4 regions of the Clostridium neuense genome follow, and region 2 is predicted to be linked to each of the others. Evidence: riboswitches for the same ligand, from Rfam matches in the RefSeq annotation. Region 2 holds a riboswitch; each other region holds the start of a gene.
What was found. Region 2 has a riboswitch for S-adenosylmethionine ahead of metK (methionine adenosyltransferase). Riboswitches for the same ligand answer to the same signal wherever they lie in the genome.

Region 1 (5,203 bases), on a different contig from region 2:
TTAGTACCTGAAACCATACCTTTAGTTATAAACCAAAAGAAGCTAAAAACAATCCTTAATTCAAAAATATTTAAAGGTTCTATTTGTGCTTTATTTGTGATTACCATTGCTCTTTACAATTCTTATGCTATTAAAAATATCATAAATACTTCAAAAGCAAAAAATATAAAAATTACTTTTAAAAAAACAGCCAAAAAATCCGAAGCTTTTATTGCTTCAGCTAAATTACCCAATTCTAATTTACCTAATTATTTTAGCTATAAAAATATAAATGAAAACTCTTTAAAAAAATATTTACACAATAAAAACTCTTTATTAGAACAGGAACCTTATTTTTCAACAATACTTGGAGTGGCAAAAGAATTTAATTTGAATCCGCTTGTTTTATTCGCAATTACAGGCCAAGAGCAAGACTTCGTACCAGCTAATGAACAATATGCAAAGAAAATAGTAAACAATCCCTTTAATGTTTTCCACAGCTGGCAAGAATATAATACCAACCTTAAAGATGCTGCCGAAATAGCCAGCAGAACTGTAATTAATTTATGCAAAGATAGGCCAAAAACTGAAGAACCTTTTCACTGGATAAATAGAAAATACGCTGAGGACCCCAAATGGGGAGAAGGAGTTCTTAAGCTTTACAATGAACTTGAAAAAAACAATGCTAAATGATGCATCTATATAAACGGATTAAAATATCTGGTTCCTCTATGTAAATTTAGACCAAGCGAAATAGCAAACAAAATAACGCCAACAGCAATTATTAAAAAATCATTCTTTTTAAACTTTCTTTCCTTGTACCAAGTACGCTTTTTATTATTTCCAAAAGCTCTAAGTTCCATGGCACAGCTAATAGTTTCTATCCTATCAAGACTTGAAAATATTAAAGGCATAAGTATAGAAATAGCATTTTTTATTCTTCTCGTAAATTTTTCTTTAGAAGACATATCTATTCCTCTAGCTTGCTGTGCAAATGATATATCATGATATTCTCCTTGAATTTCTGGTATATATCTCAAAGTAAGTGAAACTGCATATGCAATTGAATAACCAACTCCTATTTTATTTAACGAGGCAGCAAACTCACTTGGATCTGTAGTTACAATAAATAAAAGTGCCATAGGTAAGGTTACAAAATACTTAATTGCAATATTAAATTGATAAAATAACTGTTCCTTTGTAAAATAATAACTTCCTGCTATATGAAGCAGATTATGTCTGGTTCCATATATTTTCACACCTTGATAAGGCGCAAATGCAAAAATAAGTATGGTATTTATAACTAAAAAGAAAAGTATAAAATATATTACAAAAGACACATCCTTAAATCTTATTTTCGAAAATCTAAATGCAATTCCGCCTACTATAACAAGAGCTACTAAAAGCCTTGTATCATATGTAATCATAGATGCTGCTACCCAGAATATAAAAAATATTAACTTTGCAGCACCAGTAAATCTATGTATTGGAGTATCTTTTTTTATATAAGATAACATAGCGTTATTCATGCTCATATTTTTCTATTCCCCCTATCATAATCTATAAATGCTTTCACAAAACTTTTAGGCTTATCCATATTTAACTTAATTGCTAACTCAAATATAGAGGTTGTCTTAAGATTTGCAGCTTCTATTACTTCACTATTAGTCAAAACATTTATAGCTGTATCATCAGCAATTTTACTTCCTTTAGAAAAAACTATAGCATGCTGTGTATATTCAAGCATTAAATGCATATCATGAGTAATCATAACAATAGTAACACCCTTTTTATTAAGTTCAACCAAAAAATCCATTATCTCTGTATAATGCTTAAAATCTTGTCCCGCTGTTGGCTCATCCAAAATTATAAGTTCAGGATTCATGACCAATATAGATGCTATTGTAACTCTTTTTTTCTGACCAAAACTAAGCGCTGATATGGGCCATTTTCTAAATTCATATAGACCACAGATTTTTAAAACTTCATTGACTTTTTTTGTTATTTCTTCTTTTGGAACCATCTTTATTGCTAAAGCAAATGCAACCTCATCAAACACCATTACCTTTGAAATCATTTGATTAGGATTTTGCATAACCATGCCTATGTACGAAGAACGTTCTTTAATTGTATCTTTGGCTATATCTCTTCCATTAAACAGTATACTTCCCGACTGAGGTTTATGAAGTCCACATATTATTTTAGATATAGTTGATTTTCCCGCTCCGTTTTTTCCAACTATACTCACCATTTCACCTTTTTTTATTTTAAATGATACATCTCTAAGCGTTGCCTTTTCAGAAGTATATCCAAAAGAAATATTTTTAAGTTCCAAAATCGTGTTGCCATTTTCCTCTTCATTATTATATGGTAATCCTTCATACCAATTGATTACCTTATCCCTGCAATTTTTAAGTTTTATAGTATTAATATGCTCAGGCTGCATGTCACCAGTAATATCACACCCCGCATACTTTAAAGCTGTTATGTATAAAGGCTCTCTTATTCCACAAGCCTGTAAAATATTTGAGCACAAAAGCTCACCTGGAGTCATATCCGCAGCAACTTCTCCATCATTTATAACAATTATTCTATCTACATCTGAACTTAAAACATCCTCAAGTCTATGTTCTATTATAATTATAGTTTTATTCTCTTTTTTTTGCAGATCATCTATTAATTTAACTGCATTTTTACCTGACAGCGGATCTAAATTTGCAAGTGGTTCATCAAATAAAAGTATATTAACTTCATTTACCATTACGCCTGCAAGGGTAACTCGCTGCTTTTGTCCACCTGAAAGCTTTTGTGGCGACGAATCTATAAATTCCTTCATATCAACTATACTAGAAACTTTAGAAACTCTTTCTATCATCTCTTTTTGAGGAACGCAGTCATTTTCAAGTTTAAAAGCTATATCCTCTGCAGCAGTAAGTCCTATAAATTGGCTATCAGGATCTTGAAGTACAGTACCACAATATTTTGATATTTCTGGTATACTCATCTCTTTCGTCTCATGCCCCATTACTTTTAAGCTTCCAGTTATTTTTCCTTTATAATGAAAGGGTGAAAGACCATTAATGCAATTAGTTATTGTACTTTTCCCTGATCCAGATGGTCCGACTATTAAAACTTTTTCTCCTTCATATATAGTAAGATTTATATTTTTTAATGTTGGCTTCGCCTGAACTTTATACTGAAATCCAAAATTCTCGAATTCAATTACCTTTTTTCTCACTTATATCACCTACCTAGTTATGTGCAAAAAAAACAAGTGCCTTTATTATAATATCACATTTAAAGACACTTATTTAACTGTTTCACTAATTTTATTTACTCTTCTTTATTCAAACTTCCAGTCTTTGTCCTAGTTTTAGCATAAGTAAATAGTAGTATTGTACCTATTATTCCTACTGTAATCATATTTGCGACACCTGCTGCAATTCCTTGAATGAAAACTTTATTTACTGGCTCGCCATACATCACTATATCTAAAGTTGGTGCTACTAAAAACCATGCAATTGCATTTCCAATAACTTGTATAACATTAAATATAATTGCTTGTTTAAACCCAAATAAACCTTCTTCAATATTTATTTTTCTAGCTGCAATTCCTACTATTGCTCCAAATATTCCTGAAGATAGCTCCCAACTAAACCAAATCTGTCCATAAAAAATAGAATCTTTTAATACATGTCCTATTAGTCCTATAAATAAGCCTGCAATTGGTCCAAATATAACAGACATAATTGATAAAAATGCATAGGTTGTTTCTATATTAGTATTCGGAATACCAGATGGGATAGAACCAAAACGTCCTAATATTATAAACACTGCTGCTCCAATACCTATAGCAACAACCGTTCTAATTGGTAATTTACTTTTTTCCATATTTATCCCTCCATTATAAAAAAATAAAAACTGCAATTCAATAAGAAAAGCAGTTTTTTTAACAAATTTACATTTTCTTATCTTGCAAATTATTTTGCAGGAATTAACACCATACACTAAACATGCTGGTTGTCGGGTTTCACAGGGCCAGTCCCTCCGCCACTCTCGATAAGATTTATTTAATACTCATTAAGTATATCATTTTTTTAACTTATGTCAAATCTATCCTTATTCGCTCTTGGCAATTGCTGAATATTTAACGCTTCCCGCAGTAAAAAACGCTAGTGCAATAAGTATTAAAATAATGGTATTAGGAAAGATTCTAAAATTTTTAATGCTATCCATAGCCCAATAAAAAGGTGTAATTTTCATAAGGATTTCACCTAAAGGGAATTTGCCTTTCTCACTTATCCCTATAAAATAGATAGTAAGCATTAATAGGTTTATTAACACTACTATAAGTGCTCCCATTTGAAATTGTTCAGACATTCGTGACGCCATTATTGCTGTAGCTATAGATATCATACTTATTAAAATTATATTTAAAACTTCAAATGCAAAGCTTTGAAAACCATATTTAAAAACTAAATTTATTACAAAAAGGGAGCCTATAGAGGCTGCAGATTGAACTATTACCATTGATAGATATATACTGCCTAATATACTATACTCATTATTTGCTGTAGAAGAAACTCTCTCTAATATTTTCTCCTTCTTAAGACTTATTAAATCTTTACCAAACAAGGTTGAGTTAATAATCATAAGATACATAATGTTTAATACAGGAAAAAGTTTATCCTCTCCTATTGATTTATCGGTTTTTTTGTAATCAATATGTATAATATTCTTTTCTATTTCACTTTCATCTTTAATAATATTGCTTTCCTCTAAAACATTAACCTTCATAATTTCTTTTATACTATTTTTTAATCTATTTTCAAATTCATTGTTAATATTTCCAGCTTGAAGCTTATAAACATTAACTACAGGTTTTAATTTTTCATTAGCGCTTTTAGAAAAATCAGCTGGCAGCTCGTATACAGCTGTATATTTATTATTTTTTAAGTCTTCTAAAGCTTCAATCTTATTTTTATAAGTCTTACCTATTTTTAATTCTTTAATAAGCTTATTGCCATATGCACCTCTATCTAAATTGATTACTGCAATTTTACCATTAGAAGTTTCGCTTTTATTATCTCCAGTAAAATACACAAAGCCTGTAAGAAGTATTGGCACAAAAAACATGAACACAATATTTTTATTATTCTTAAAGTATCTTTTACAATTAGCTAGTAAAACCATAATAAAACTCATATACTAAGCAGTCTCCCAT
Region 2 (5,203 bases):
AGATATATCAGACAAGGGAATAACTATGACAGGTGGAGGAGCTCTTTTAAATGGCTTAGATAAGCTTATTGAAGAGGTTACAAGAGTACCTGTATATGTTGCAGAAGATCCTATATCATGTGTAGCTTTAGGTACTGGAAAAGTCCTTGATTATGTAGATAAATTAGATTTAACAGTGGATGACATAACTATAATAGAGCGATAAATAATTTGTGAAACTAAACATAGCCAAAATAGAGAGCAGAATATGCTTTCTATTTTGTTTTTTTATAATCTATATAAAAATACTTCCATGTCAATAGCGTTGGATGGTTATTTTATTATTTGAAGTCGTTTAAAAAGTTAGAGTTGTCTTGATTAATATAAAAAATAAAATGTAATTAATTGTGTTTTGGAATCGAAGTCACATTGTTAAAATTAGCATAAAGATAATAAGAATGAAGTATTGCTTGGGTTATGGTTTTTGACATTTGAAATATTAAATTTAAGCGTATATTTCTATTTGTGAATAATTCATTGCTTTCACATGAATCTACTATTCCTATTATAGATACTTCACCTACATCGGGAAGTGATTTTCCAACGCCTTTTCCTGGATGTATTGCGTAATCACGTATTTGTATTTCACCTATATTTTCAGAATCTCCCAAACAAGCATCTATACCAATAATTGTTGATGCAATATGTTTGCTTTTAATTTCTGATAGTTTCTTATCTAAATTTAAGGCATGTATTGGATCAGAAATTGTTCCATATACATTTAGTGGGAAAAACTTTTCTTTTAGCATTGTACCCACCATAGGACCAAGACAATCTCCAATACATCTGTCTGTTCCAATGCATACAATTATTGTATTATCGTTTATATATTTTTGCAAGAAGTTTGAAATTTTAAAATAAGACATTGGAGCATTATATAAAGTTCTTATTTTGTTCAATAAAATCACCTCCTAATAATCTATATGAGGAATTTTTAATTAATATTATTTTTTATTGTAGATGCAAATAAAAAAATATTATTATGCAAAACTATAGAAAGTTTAAATATTTATGTCGTATATCAGTTTACATTCATGTGCTTAAAAGGGAGAAATAACGAGAAAAAAGTACGTATACTAATATAATTATGAGTATTGGTACATAATAAGAATTGATTTTTTTATATTATCAATGTATACTACTATTTGTCGGTGCGAGAGAGAAGCTTCCGACTGAGAATTAAAGTTTAATAAATTAAATGTGGAGGAATTCCCGAGTGGCCAAAGGGGGCAGACTGTAAATCTGTTAGCTCAGCTTTCGATGGTTCGAATCCATCTTCCTCCACCAAGTATGGGCGCTTAGCTCAGCTGGGAGAGCATCTGCCTTACAAGCAGAGGGTCACAGGTTCGAGCCCTGTAGTGCCCACCATACAAAATTTAATACGCTGGCATAGCTCAATTGGTAGAGCAACTGACTTGTAATCAGTAGGTTGAGGGTTCAATTCCTTCTGCCAGCACCAGATGTGGAGGAATTCCCGAGTGGCCAAAGGGGGCAGACTGTAAATCTGTTAGCTCAGCTTTCGATGGTTCGAATCCATCTTCCTCCACCAATTATTTTGACACATTAGTGTCTTTTATTTTATGTTTAAAAAGTGTATAATATAGTTTGTAGTTACTCTTATCAAGAGAGGTGGAGGGAAATGGCCCGATGAAACCCGGCAACCGATGCATTTGCATTAAGGTGCCAATTCCTGCAGTTTTCTGCGAGATAAGAGAGATTTGAATTTAAAAGTCTCTTCTTATTGAAGAGACTTTAATTTTTTTTAAGGGAGGAATATTAAATGAAGAGATTATTTACGTCTGAATCTGTAACAGAAGGACATCCTGACAAAATATGTGATCAAATTTCAGATGCTGTCTTAGATGCACTTCTTGAAAGAGATAAAAATGCTAGAGTTGCTTGTGAAACTACTGTTACAACTGGAATTGTTAATGTAATGGGAGAAATATCAACTAATTGCTATGTTGATATTCCAAGTGTCGTAAGAAACACTATAAGAGAGATAGGATATACAAGAGCTAAGTATGGATTTGACTGTGATACATGTGCTGTAGTTACATCTATAGATGAGCAATCAAGTGATATTGCTATGGGAGTTAATGAAGCATTAGAAGCTAAAAAAGGTGAAATGGATAAAATAGACGCAATTGGTGCTGGAGATCAAGGAATGATGTTTGGTTTTGCAACAAATGAAACACCAGAATATATGCCAATGCCAATATCACTTGCACATAAACTTGCAAGGAAGCTTTCTGAAGTAAGAAAAGATAAAACTATAGATTATTTAAGACCAGATGGTAAAACGCAGGTTACTATTGAATATGATGATAATAAACCTGTAAGAGTTGATGCTATAGTTGTATCTACACAGCATGGTCCAGATGCAACTCATGAACAAATTGAAAAAGATATTATTGAAAAAGTTATTAAACCAGTAATACCAGAGGAACTTCTTGATAAGGACACTAAATATTATATAAATCCTACAGGAAGATTTGTTATTGGAGGACCTCAAGGTGATTCGGGCCTTACTGGAAGAAAAATAATTGTTGATACTTATGGAGGATACGGCAGACACGGTGGTGGAGCATTTTCTGGAAAAGATCCTACTAAAGTTGATAGATCAGCTGCGTATGCTGCAAGATGGGTTGCTAAAAACCTTGTGGCAGCTGGAGTGGCAGATAAATTAGAAATTGAACTTGCTTATGCAATAGGAGTTGCAAAACCTGTTTCTATAGAAGTTGATACCTTTGGAACAGGAAAGGTTTCAGATGATAAAATAGTTGAAATAGTTCAAAAGGTTTTTGATTTGAGACCTGGAGCAATAATAAGAGATTTAGATCTTAGAAGACCTATATATAAGCAGGTGGCAGCTTATGGGCATTTTGGAAGAACTGACATTGATGTTCCTTGGGAAAAATTAGATAAGGTTGAAGAAATAAAAAAATTATTTTAGAAAATAGTGCGAAAAAGACTAGTATTATATATATTGGTCTTTTTTTGCATAAAATAATAAATTTAAAGCAGCCTGTGTTTTAAAATAAAGTTTGCATGTTTTTTTTATAATGGTAAAATATATAATGAAAAGAGTTATGAGTTAGAAGCTCGTTTGAGTAGTTTTATTATTACATATAATTGAGAAAGTTATGTAAAAACGCTATAATTGTTAGGAGAGATACGATAACTGTATCTTTTTTTTTAACTAAAGTATTTTGTTTATAGTAAGGAGATTTAATATGGAAGAACTTCAGTGCGTGGTTGAATCAATTGTATTTAAAAATGAAGAAAATGGTTATGTGGTTGCAGTAACCGAGGATGAAAATTCTAAAAAAATAACCATAACTGGATGTATACCATATATAATGGAAGGACAATCACTTAAAGTTTCAGGAGAATGGACTGTTCATCCGCAGTTTGGTCAACAATTTAAAGTGGAAAAATGTGATGAAGTTTTACCAAACTCGTTGGTTGGAATTGAAAAGTATCTAGCATCGGGAGTTATTTCTGGAATAGGCCCTGTAACAGCAAAAAAAATAGTTAATAAGTTTGGAGATAAAACACTAGAAATACTTGACAACGATGTATATAGATTAAGAGAAATTGAAGGAATAGGAGATAAAAAAATAGAGCTTATATATGAATCCTATTCACAGCAAAGGGAAATAAGAAACATTATGATTTTTCTTCAGACATATGGAGTTACTCCTAATCAGTGTGTAAAAATATATAAAAAATATAAATCAAAAGCCATAGAGGTTGTAAAAGAAAATCCATACATACTTACCGATACAATTTCTGGCATTGGATTTAAAACTGCAGATAAGATTGCTAGAAGTCTTGGGATAGAAGCAAATTCTCCTTTTAGAATTCAAAGTGGAATAACTTATGTAGTAAATGAGTTTTGTGCAATGGGTAATACATATATGCCAATTGAAGACTTAATAAGAGATTCTATTAAGATACTTCAGGTTCGTAAAGACGATATTGAAAAAGCAATATATGAATGTACGCTTTCTCAAAAATTAAAAGTTGAGATTATAAATAATGAAAATTGTGTTTATACAATGCCGTACTATTATAGTGAACTCGGAGTTACAAGAAAAATAATAACTCTTGCTTATGATAAATACAAGGAAATTGAAATAGATATAAATTCTAAAATAAAAGAATTTGAAAAAGAAAACAATATAGAATTTGCAGCATCACAAAAAGATGCGATAGAAGGGGCAATTACTAATGGAGTTGAGATTATAACAGGGGGACCCGGAACAGGAAAAACCACAATAATAAGATGCATAACGTCTATATTTGAAGAGTTATCGATGAAGGTATTTATGGCTGCACCAACCGGGAGAGCTGCAAAAAGGATGTCGGAAGCTACGGGAAGTGAGGCTAGAACTATTCATAGAATGCTAGAACTTGGCTATGAAGATGAAGATTTTTTTGAAAAAACAGAGGAATCTATATTGCAGTGTGATGTAGTTATAATAGATGAAGCTTCAATGATAGATATAATGCTTATGCATAGCTTGCTAAAGGCTATAGGACTTGGCACAAGACTTATCATAGTTGGTGATGTTGATCAACTTCCATCAGTTGGACCAGGCAATGTTTTACGCGATTTAATAGAAAGTAATTGCGTTAAGGTATTTAAGCTTAAAGAAATATTTAGGCAGGCTAAGGAAAGCATGATTATAGTTAACGCTCACAAAATAAATGATGGAGAAATGCCAATATTAAATAAGAAGAATAATGATTTTTATTTTATAAGCGAAGAAAAGCATGACATTATATTAAATACTATATTGAGTTTGAGTTGTGAGCGACTTCCTAAGTATAACAGGAAATGGGATAGTATAAGAGATATACAAATAATAACTCCAATGAAAAAAGGAACCTTGGGTGTTATAAACATGAATAATAACCTTCAGCAGGTGTTAAATCCTAAAGATAAATTTAAAAAGGAAATTAAGTATAGAGATATTATCTTTAGAGTAGGCGATAAGGTTATGCAAAATAAAAATAACTATATGATTAAATGGAAGAGAAAAGGAGGAGAAGGAGAGAAGGAAGGAGAGGGAGTATTTAACGGCGATATAGGTTTTGTATCTGATATAGATGAAGACAATAATTTGGTGGTTTTGTTTGATGAGGAAAGAGAAGT
Region 3 (5,203 bases), on a different contig from region 2:
TTTTTCATTCTGCTCTTTATCTCTAACTCTGGATTTAGTTATAATTCTTGAAAGTTCCTTTACAGATGCTGTAAGTTTCTTTTCTATTGCTTCCTTAAGAGGCTCATATGCATCATAAGCTATACTGCCGCCATTTCTTACAACATAGAACATGTAAGAGGTTACATCCATTCTAAAGCCTTTTGCAGAGCTTTCCGAGATTCCAATTTGTTCCTCTATGGAACGCATGAATTTTTCGTCTGGATTAAGTTCTTCACCTGTAGATTTATCCTTTATTTTATTTTTATTTACAAAGGCTTCTGCATTATCAAGATAATTATTAAACAAGGTTTCCGCTTGTTCTCTATAGCTTTCTATAAATGCTTTTGTTATCTCTTTTTCAAGTATTTTATTGTATTCTTTTCTTATTATATTTTGAACAAAGCCAAGATATTTCTTTCTCTCCTCCTCTGCTATGTCAAGCTCCTTTACTGATTTTATAATGCTTTCCATTATACTAAGTGGATTGATACAGTCGTATTCAGAACTTGATAGTGCATTGTCTATTGCTTTCACTATAAATCTTGTTGAGATTCCATTCATACCTTCCATTATTCCAGCTTCTTCTCTAAGCTCATTTATATCGACTTTCTTAGTTGTACCATTTTCTACTATATCCTCACCATTGTATATTTTAAGTTTTGTTATGAGATCAACCTTAGAAGAAGGTTTAAGTCTTGAAAGTATTGCAAACATAGCTGCTGTACTCAAGGTGTGAGGAGCTATGTGAGCTTTAAAATTACTCTTTTTAAGAATTTTTTCATAAATTTTTATTTCTTCGCTAAGCTCAAGACAATATGGGACTTCAATCTTTACTATTCTATCGAGTATAGCTTCATTTGTATGATCAGATTTAAACTTATTCCACTCTGCCTCATTTGAGTGAGCTATAATGAGACCATCAAAATATATCATTGCACCTTTTCCTGGTGATGGTATAGATTTTTCCTGAGTTGCAGTTATTATAGTGTGAAGATATTCAACATCGTTCTTAAATACTTCTATAAACTCTACCATACCTCTATTTCCAACATTGAAAGCTCCATTTAGTGAGAATATTCTAGGATCATCCTCTGAATATAAGTCCATTTTGGATATATCAATAGAACCAGTTAAAATTGAAGTATCCTGGTTATTAGGATCTACTGGTGGGACTACTCCAATTCCCTTTCTTGACCTTATTGAAAAACCACTAGTTGTAACGGGGAATCTTTCATACTCACCATTATATTCATGTGTAAGCCTATACTTACATACAGGACACAAGTCACCTTCAATTTCTACACCAAGTTCTCTTTCAAACTCTTTCCTTAAGTGCTTTGGTATAAGATGAAGTGGTTCCTCCCTCATAGGACATCCTTCAAGACTGTAAACAGGTTCCGAAACTTCAAGTGCCTTTTTTATAGCTTCAACTAATGATGACTTTCCTGCTCCAACAGGTCCAACAAGATAAAGTACTTGTCTTGCCTCTTCACCCTTCATGGAGGAAGCATTAAAATAGTTTACAAGCTTCATTATAACCTTATCTATTCCAAAGAAATCATGCTTAAAAAAGTCATATCTTTTTATAGGCTCATTACCATATATTTTTCTTATCCTTGGATTTTCCTCAGGCTTTAGCACCTCGAATCCTCTACTTTTTATAATGTCATATATCCTTTTATGCGCAAGCTTACATACATCTGGATTTTCCTTAACTATATTAAGATATTCAAGAAATGTACCTTCAAATTTAATCTTATTTGAGTTTTCCCTATCATGTTTTATTAGCTCCTTAAAATCCATAAACGCACCTCCCAATCAAAACTTAAAAATTACAAGTCACAAATATAATCTTTATACCAAATATATATTTTAACTTTATCATCTATATTCATAAAGTTTTAAAAAAGTGTGAAATAACAATGCTTCATCACATTAAAAACCTTCTATAAATCTTGGTGTATATTTTAAAATAGTGCTTGCTTTGAGTTCAAGAAGGATAACGATCATATACGGGGCTTGGGATGTAATCCCATTATCCTTCTTTAACTTGTATTAGTCATCTATATATTAGCCCAAGCCTCGTATATGTTTATACTCGCTGGAAAAATGCTCAAGCAATTGAAATATCTAAGTGTTTTATGATTTTTTCACCAAGATTTATTAGAATTTTTTTAAACTGTTCCTTCAGCATTGTTAATTTGCTCCCACGGTGGTTCAAGGAAAAAATTCCTCCGTGCCTACGGAATTTTAGGCATGAATCTTTTAAGTTGCTCAGCGCAGCCGACACTTATAAGTAGTAAGATTTACCTGAGAGAAACGAAAGGTAAATCCTCCTTCACTCTACTCTTTACTCTCTACTCTCTGCTCTTAACCTTTCTAGCTTACTTGTAAGACTTCAAAAATACATTTTAAACTTTTCAGGTACTACCCCTATATTGACATTTGTAACTGTAACTAATATAATAAAATCAAATTTTAATTACAATCTTATCAAGAGAGGCTGAGGGACTGGCCCTTTGAAGCCCAGCAACCAGTACATATATAGGTACATGGTGCTAATTCCAGCAGCTAGGTAACTTTTACCTATGAGCTGATAGATGAGAATAATCCGTGAAGTAGCTGCTCGAGATTTTTCTCGGGCTTTTTTCAATTCACAGTTAATGTGGATTTTCTGTAACAAAGCGGAAGAAAATCATTCTCAACTGTGCACTGTGAATTGTGCATTTTAAACCGAACTAAAGGGGGCTAACAAATGAGTTCAAATATAATAGATTTACTAAACAAAAAAATTCTCGTACTTGATGGCGCTATGGGAACATGTATACAAGGCTATGATCTTAACGAACATGATTTTTGTGGTTCTCTCCACTGTCATGTAAATCAAAAGGGCAATAACGACATTTTAAACCTTACAAATCCAGAAGTAATAAAGGCTATTCATAGCAAATATCTCGAAGCCGGTGCAGATATTATTGAAACCAATACTTTCAATGGAACAAAAATATCTCAGGCAGATTACAACACAGAGGATAAAATATACGAAATTAACTTTAATGGAGCAATGCTTGCAAAAGAGGCAGCTGATTATTTCACAAAAGAAACTCCAGAACAACCACGTTTTGTAGCTGGTTCTATTGGTCCTACAAACAGAACCTTGTCTATGTCACCTGATGTTGAAAATCCTGGTTTTAGAAGTATAAGCTTTGATGATATGTTTTCAGCCTACAGTGAACAAATTGAAGGTCTTGTTGACGGCGGCGTAGACCTACTTCTTATAGAAACAGTATTTGATGGTTTAAATGCAAGAGCTGCTATATTAGCTGCGGAAAGTGTATTTGAGAAAAAATTTATTAAACTTCCTATTATAATATCTGGAACTATAGCAGATAAAAGTGGAAGAATTCTCTCTGGTCAAACTCTTGATGCTTTTGCAGAAAGTATGAAAAATGAAAACGTAATTGCTATAGGTCTTAACTGTTCTTTTGGAGCAAAGGAACTTGTGCCTTTCATAAGACAACTTTCAGAAACTCAAAATAAATATATATCGTTTTATCCAAATGCGGGTCTTCCAAATTCTCTTGGAGAATACGAAGAACTTCCAGAGGAAACGGCTGCTCTTGTTAAAAAGCTTGCATTAGCTGGAAATATCAACATAGTTGGAGGGTGCTGTGGTACTACTCCTGCTCACATAAAAGCTATAAGCAGCGCTGTTAAAGATATACAGCCAAGAAAGGTTCCTAAGTTAGAGCCAGAAACCATTTACTGCGGCCTTGAAACCGTAAAAATAAATAAAGAAAGTAATTTTATAAATGTAGGTGAAAGAACAAATGTAGCTGGTTCAGCCAAGTTTGCAAGACTGATACGTGAGAAAAATTACGAAGAAGCTTTATCCGTTGCAAGACATCAAGTTGAAAATGGTGCACAAATAATAGATGTAAACTTTGACGATGCCCTTTTAGATGCAAAAGTAGAAATGGAGACATTTTTAAGACTTGTTGCCAGTGAACCTGAAATTTCAAAAGTTCCAATAATGATAGATTCATCAAACTTTGAAGTTTTAGAAACTGGTCTTAAATCTATTCAAGGCAAAGCTATTGTAAATTCCATAAGTCTTAAGGTTGGAGAAAAAAGATTTCTAGAGGAAGCAAAAATAATCAAAAATTTTGGTGCCGGTGTTGTCGTAATGGCATTTGATGAAATGGGTCAAGCAGAAACCTTTGAAAGAAAAATAGAAATTTGCAAAAGGGCCTATGACCTTTTAACTAAAAAAATCAACTTTCCACCTGAAAATATTATTTTTGATCCTAACATTTTAGCCATTGCAACAGGAATTGAAGATCATGACAACTATGCTGTAAACTATATAAAAGCTGTAAAGTGGATAAAAGAAAATTTACCTTATGCAAAGGTTAGCGGTGGCGTTAGTAATTTATCCTTTTCCTTTAGAGGAAATAATATAATAAGAAAAGCAATGCATTCAGTATTTCTATATCACGCTATAAATGCAGGAATGGATATGGGCATAGTAAATCCCGGAATGATTGATCTTTATGATGATATAGACAAAGAGCTTCTAGATAAAGTTGAAGCTGTAATATTAAATAAAAGCAGCGATGCTTCTGAAAAACTTCTAGAATTTGCGGAAACCTACAAAAGCACAGAACAAGCTCAAAATAGAACTAGCGATACCTGGAGAACAAAAAACTGCAGTGAAAGACTCAGTTATGCTCTAGTTAAAGGAAATGTAGAATTTATCGCTGAAGATATAGAAGAAGCTAGAAAAGAATACAAAAGTGCCTTAGAAATCATAGAACAACCACTAATGAACGGAATGAAGAAGGTTGGAGAATTATTTGGTGCTGGAAAAATGTTTCTGCCTCAAGTTGTAAAAAGTGCTAGAGTTATGAAAAAAGCCGTTGAGTGTCTTCTTCCATATATAAATGCTGAAAAAGGAAACAGCACAAGTGCTGGAAAAGTTGTGTTTGCAACAGTAAAAGGCGATGTACATGACATAGGCAAAAACATAGTTTCTGTAGTACTTTCCTGTAACAATTTTGAAGTTATAGATCTTGGCGTTATGGTACCTTCAGAAACTATACTTGAAACTGCTGTAAAAGAAAAAGCAGATATAATAGCTTTAAGTGGTCTCATAACTCCATCACTAAATGAAATGAGTCAT
Region 4 (5,203 bases), on a different contig from region 2:
GCTTTGCTTACATCATAAGTTACTTGTGGTATATTTTTATTGTAATATGGATTACCTTCTGAGAAGAAACCATCTATAGCTTTTCCTTCACCCTTTAAAAGGTTTTGAACAATTTGCTTTCTATTTATGGCATAAGAAATTGCTTTTCTAACTTTAGCATTAGGTACTGCCTTTTCATTTATAAACAAAAATTGAAGATTATTAGGCTCGCCTGCAAAAGTTTTTACATTATTTAAACTTTTTACTTTACTATAATCATCTACAGGAATAGCACCTATATTCATATCAATTTCACCTTTTTGCAATTCAACTGCTAGATTAGTGCCCTGCATAACTTTAAAATTTAATTGATCCAGCTTTGGAACACCCTTATAATAGTTGTTGTTCGCTTTTAATTGTATGTATTGATCTCTTTCATATTTAACAAATGAAAATGCTCCATCCGTAACAGTTGGATTTTGAATAAAAGGACTCTTAGAAATTTCAGTTGGCTTTATGTTTGAAAGCTCATGCTTAGGCACAGTTCTTAGATTTTTACAAATTGAATCCTCAAACAATATTAATGAAACTGTAGCTTTAGTTGTAAACTGTACTGTATGATTATCAATTTTTTTAGCCCCAGCAAAATCACTTCCTTCAGAAGGTGTAAAGCCTTTATCATCTAGTCCTTCTAATATATTAAAATTTGATGCCGCCATAGATGATATTTTAGAGTTTGTAAGAAGTTTTAATGTAAAAATTACATCATCGGCAGTTACAGGCTTTCCATCTGTCCATTTTGCTTTCTTGTTTAAGTTAACAGTAAATACTTTATTATCATTAGTTTTAACCGAATCAGCTAGCATTGGTTTATATTTCATATCACTATCAAGATCCATAAGTGGCTCAAACAAGATTGAAGCAACAATTCCAGAAGATGTATCTGCTGGATCTATAGGATTAAGATTTCCTGGCGAATTAGTTATTCCAATATTAATTACCCTTTTAGCAGTTTTACTAGTACCTTCCTTACCACATGCTGATAATACTAATAAAGTTGAAATGCAAATTAGTACAATAAAATTTTTCAATATATTTTTCTTTTTCATCAATTTTCCCCCTTGTACATTACTCTTATAGAAATAATATAGTTATACTTTTTGTTTCAAATTTTGTCAATTGCATATAAATCATATTTTTTTGCTATGATTTTTTAAACACTATTTTGAAAGTTTTATCGTAATCCTCTTCACTTTCAATTTTAAACCCAGCCTTTTTCCCTAATTTCTTAAAATACTTTATATCCTGCTCATTATTTTTCTTCATTACAGCATAGGAGGTTTCGATTAATCCATTAGGTGTAGCTATTTCAAGTTCAATAAGAAATATATCTTTTTTGCTATCATCCTCTTTTGGAATAACAGCATCCCACAAAACAAAATTAGAGCCATTTTTTAAAACTCTGTATACTTCATCAAATACTTTTTTATGATCGTCCTTGTCAATAAACATCATTGTAAAAAATGAAGTAGCTGCATCAAAATTTTTATCTTTAAAAGTTAAATTTGAAGCATCCATAACCATCTTTATTGGTCCTTCTGCTGCAGCGTCAAGTTCATCCTGCCTTTTATCTACGGCAATTACTTTTCTTCCATATATTCCTCCAATGACTCCTTCGCCACCTCCACCAATATCTAAAATTTTTTCTCCTTGTATATTATTTTCTAAAGCCAATTTCTGTTTTTTTACAGTATCTATCCTATCTTTTCCACTCAAAATATCACCCCTAAAAATAAAAAAACTGTTTCCTCAAAAAGAAAACAGCTTAATAACAAATTTTATCACCATTTTCTTATCTCCCAAATTGCTTTGCAGGAATTAACACCGTACATCTAATGGTAATGCCGGTTGTCGGGTTTCACAGGGCCAGTCCCTCCACCACTCTTGATAAGATTTTATATAGTATTCTTATATGTTTAGTTAATTATACAATTAATTATATATCATGTCAATTAATATTTGAAAATTCTATTCTTTTGTTGCATTATTAAACCAATCTAAGCTATCCATGTAAAAAAAGCTTAATCCCAATAAGTTAACAGCTGATACAATTAAAGAAATTATAAAATATATTATGCAGCCTAATGTGCTTCCACGAAGTACCATATATAAAATCCCCGGTATAATTCCAAGTATTATATTATAGCCAAAAATTTTAAGTTTGTAACCTTTTGTAAGCTTTGCAGTTAAACTAATAATCTCTAGTATACCAAGGTCAGTATTATCTATCATAACAAAAAATGCAAAAATAAACATGTACGTAAGTATTATGCCAGGTATTATAAATAATATATAACCTACAACTAATATTAATCCTAAAAGAAATGTTAATCCTATTGACTTTAACATAATGTTTTCTTTAAAGCATACAAATATATCTGAGAATATAATTTCATGTTTATCTTGATAATTTCGTGATATACAATATATTCCTATACTTAATGGTATACAAACTCCAAAAGTTACTACTAGGGTAATAATCGCACACAATAAAATCTCACCAGCAGAGTGTTCTGACATTATGGCCGCACTGCCGATTATTAATCCAGAACAAAAGCTCATAAGCAAAAATGCCAAAGCTGGTATAACCATAGCTACAACAAATTTTATTATATTAGCTGCCCCCATAGAAAAAACATTTGAAAGAACTTTAAATACTGATATTCTTTCTTTGTACATAAATTTCCTCCTTGTATATATCGTCACCTTATATATATACTATGTTTTTTCTATATAATTACTATATTTTAAAAAGTTTATTCTATAATATCAATTCCAATCATTTTCATGAGATATTTAGCATTAGTTGTATCTGAACGTCCTTTTTTTAGCTTATAATCAAATTTTATCTTATTTCCCTCATAACTTTCAGAAAAATGATAATTTTTAATTCTCTTTTTATCATCGTATTCAAGACTACATAATTCAAAATCATGCGTTGAAATAAGTCCAAATACCCATTTCTCATTGAGACTTTTAAGTACACTCTTTGCTCCGACTATTCTATCATTTGAGTTGGTTCCACGGAATATTTCATCTATTAAAAAAATCATAGGGCGCTTTGTTTTTATATTTTCTATCATTTTTTTCATTCTAACAAGCTCAACATAGAAAGTGGACATTCCCCTATTTAAATCATCTGTTATTCTCATAGAAGTATATATATCAACAATAGAGCATTTAAGCGTGCTACCGCACACAGGTGCTCCTGCATATGCAAGAACAAGATTTATTCCAATAGTTCTTAAAAAAGTAGTTTTTCCAGACATATTTGAACCAGTAATTATAAATATACTGTCTGTCATATCAACATCATTATATACTCTTGTTTTTTCATCAATTAAAGGATGCCCTATTTCTTCCCCTGAAAATACCAAATTTCCTTCTGAAAGTTCTGGAAAAGTAAGTTTTGAATTCAAATGAAACATAACAGCAAAACTAGCTAGACTTTCAAATTCGCCTATTACATCAAGCCACTGTCTTATGCATTTTCCATACTTAGCTTTCCAATTTTCAAATTCAAAAAGCCTGTGGTACTCCCAAAAAAACACAATACCTAATACTACATATCCAACTATATTGTTTATATACTCAATTTTTTCAACTATAGTTGTAAGCTCTTTAAGAATTGCATTTGCACTTTTTCCGTTGAAGGTAAGTTTTCCTTTAAGTTCCTTTAAATATGGGCTTTTGAATTCTTCATCCTCTATCAATTTCAAAATATTAAAATAAGACTCCAAGTCATTTTTCTTTTTATATATAGGTCCCAACACTGGGGACATCTTTGCATAGCCAATTCCGCTTATAAGAAGATGTATTGTAAAAAATAATCCTATATAGCCATAGTACTTATCTAGCTTATAATAAATAATAAGAATAGAGGCTACTATAGTTATAACAGGAAGTACCCAAGATATTATTTTAGCAATTGGACTAGCAAAAACCTTTTTTGTACTTTCAACATAATCGAATAGCTGCTCTGGATTTTCAACGGTATTTTTATTTATAATCCCTTCGCCTTCAATTCTTTGAGTAAAATCAAGCTTTTCTCCAAGTTCTCTTATAGCTTCTTGTCTTTCCTTTATTTTATTAATATCCTTATTAGGATTTTTTAAAAGTTCTATTAGCTTTTCCCTACCCAAAAAAGTTTTTGTAATATTTATAAGCTGAAAAAGAGACTTTTCCCCCAATATATCAAGGTCAGTAAGATATGGCTTTTCCTCATCAATCTTATCAACTCCGCAGTCTTCAAAAGAAGTCCATGTACCATCAATTCTCTTCAAATACTTTTCATTAACTTCAAGCATATTTTTTATTCTTAAAAGTTCATAAGATATCCTGCTGTGAATACTTAACAAATATACGAACAATATATAAGATATCAATGTGCCCAAAATCATAAATACAGACAGATTTTTATAAGTAAGATATGTAAGACATGCTGCAAGTATAAAAGCTGCAAATCTAAGCAAACTTATTAAGCCATAGCTTTTTTTATTTTTAGCTTCCTCCGCCTTAAAATGATCTATACGCCTTAAAAATTCATCTTTCACTTCCATAAAAACATTATCCTTTCTCAATCCCATAATCATATAAAACATTATAGCATATAAGATAAGCAATATTAGAAGTATTCACAAATATTTCAAAAAAATTAACACCAGTAATATTACTGATGTTTGGGATTTATTATAACAAAAAAGTCTGACTTTTTAATTGTCAAACTCCTTATTTATTTTCAGCATGAGGAAGCTTACTTATATCAAGATTATGGCTAAGCCAACCCAAAAACTTTTTTATTTCATTTCCATTTGCACTAAAGTACTTAACATTCTTTATTCTTTCTTCACTTATTATCCCTACACTTCTGAGCTGCTCAAGATGATGGGATATTGTTGGAGTTGTTAAATTTATTATTTCAGAAATTTGCTTGCCATACATAGGTTCCTTCATTAAAAGCTTCAATATTTCAAAACGCGTACTATCAGAAATAACCTTAAGTACTTGAAACATTTTATCTACTTTAACTTCTGTACTTTCTATCATCTTATATGCTAAAACTTGAATATCGCTCATATACCTAACATATTTTCCGATTAAAAAATATGATGGTATAAATATATATTCTTCGTATGGATCTTTCCTTCTAAAATTCCTGCCCATT

Region 1: it holds a riboswitch for S-adenosylmethionine, as region 2 does, so the genes downstream of both, ACJDT4_RS18765 (ECF-type riboflavin transporter substrate-binding protein) here and metK (methionine adenosyltransferase) in region 2, are expected to answer to the same signal.
Region 3: it holds a riboswitch for S-adenosylmethionine, as region 2 does, so the genes downstream of both, metH (methionine synthase) here and metK (methionine adenosyltransferase) in region 2, are expected to answer to the same signal.
Region 4: it holds a riboswitch for S-adenosylmethionine, as region 2 does, so the genes downstream of both, ACJDT4_RS03525 (class I SAM-dependent methyltransferase) here and metK (methionine adenosyltransferase) in region 2, are expected to answer to the same signal.

The regions. Positions count from the first base shown of each region.
Region 1 covers NZ_JBJIAA010000017.1:82,361-87,563, reverse strand. Annotated here, with positions in the region: gene ACJDT4_RS18780 (hypothetical protein) at 1-672, shown strand, start outside; gene ACJDT4_RS18775 (energy-coupling factor transporter transmembrane component T family protein) at 678-1,508, opposite strand; gene ACJDT4_RS18770 (ABC transporter ATP-binding protein) at 1,511-3,217, opposite strand; gene ACJDT4_RS18765 (ECF-type riboflavin transporter substrate-binding protein) at 3,313-3,870, opposite strand; SAM riboswitch class I at 3,945-4,045, opposite strand; gene ACJDT4_RS18760 (ABC transporter permease) at 4,099-5,184, opposite strand; gene ACJDT4_RS18755 (ABC transporter permease) at 5,188-5,203, opposite strand, start outside.
Region 2 covers NZ_JBJIAA010000006.1:134,132-139,334, reverse strand. Annotated here, with positions in the region: gene mreB (rod shape-determining protein) at 1-205, shown strand, start outside; gene yyaC (spore protease YyaC) at 381-938, opposite strand; tRNA gene ACJDT4_RS08570 (tRNA-Tyr) at 1,242-1,326, shown strand; tRNA gene ACJDT4_RS08565 (tRNA-Val) at 1,332-1,407, shown strand; tRNA gene ACJDT4_RS08560 (tRNA-Thr) at 1,423-1,498, shown strand; tRNA gene ACJDT4_RS08555 (tRNA-Tyr) at 1,504-1,588, shown strand; SAM riboswitch class I at 1,654-1,753, shown strand; gene metK (methionine adenosyltransferase) at 1,820-2,995, shown strand; gene recD2 (SF1B family DNA helicase RecD2) at 3,276-5,203, shown strand, end outside.
Region 3 covers NZ_JBJIAA010000003.1:88,073-93,275, reverse strand. Annotated here, with positions in the region: gene ACJDT4_RS04235 (PrkA family serine protein kinase) at 1-1,824, opposite strand, end outside; SAM riboswitch class I at 2,509-2,628, shown strand; gene metH (methionine synthase) at 2,777-5,203, shown strand, end outside.
Region 4 covers NZ_JBJIAA010000002.1:255,825-261,027, forward strand. Annotated here, with positions in the region: gene ACJDT4_RS03520 (ABC transporter substrate-binding protein) at 1-1,088, opposite strand, end outside; gene ACJDT4_RS03525 (class I SAM-dependent methyltransferase) at 1,183-1,755, opposite strand; SAM riboswitch class I at 1,829-1,933, opposite strand; gene ACJDT4_RS03530 (DUF975 family protein) at 2,008-2,718, opposite strand; gene ACJDT4_RS03535 (MutS family DNA mismatch repair protein) at 2,796-4,598, opposite strand; gene ACJDT4_RS03540 (ArsR/SmtB family transcription factor) at 4,768-5,203, opposite strand, start outside.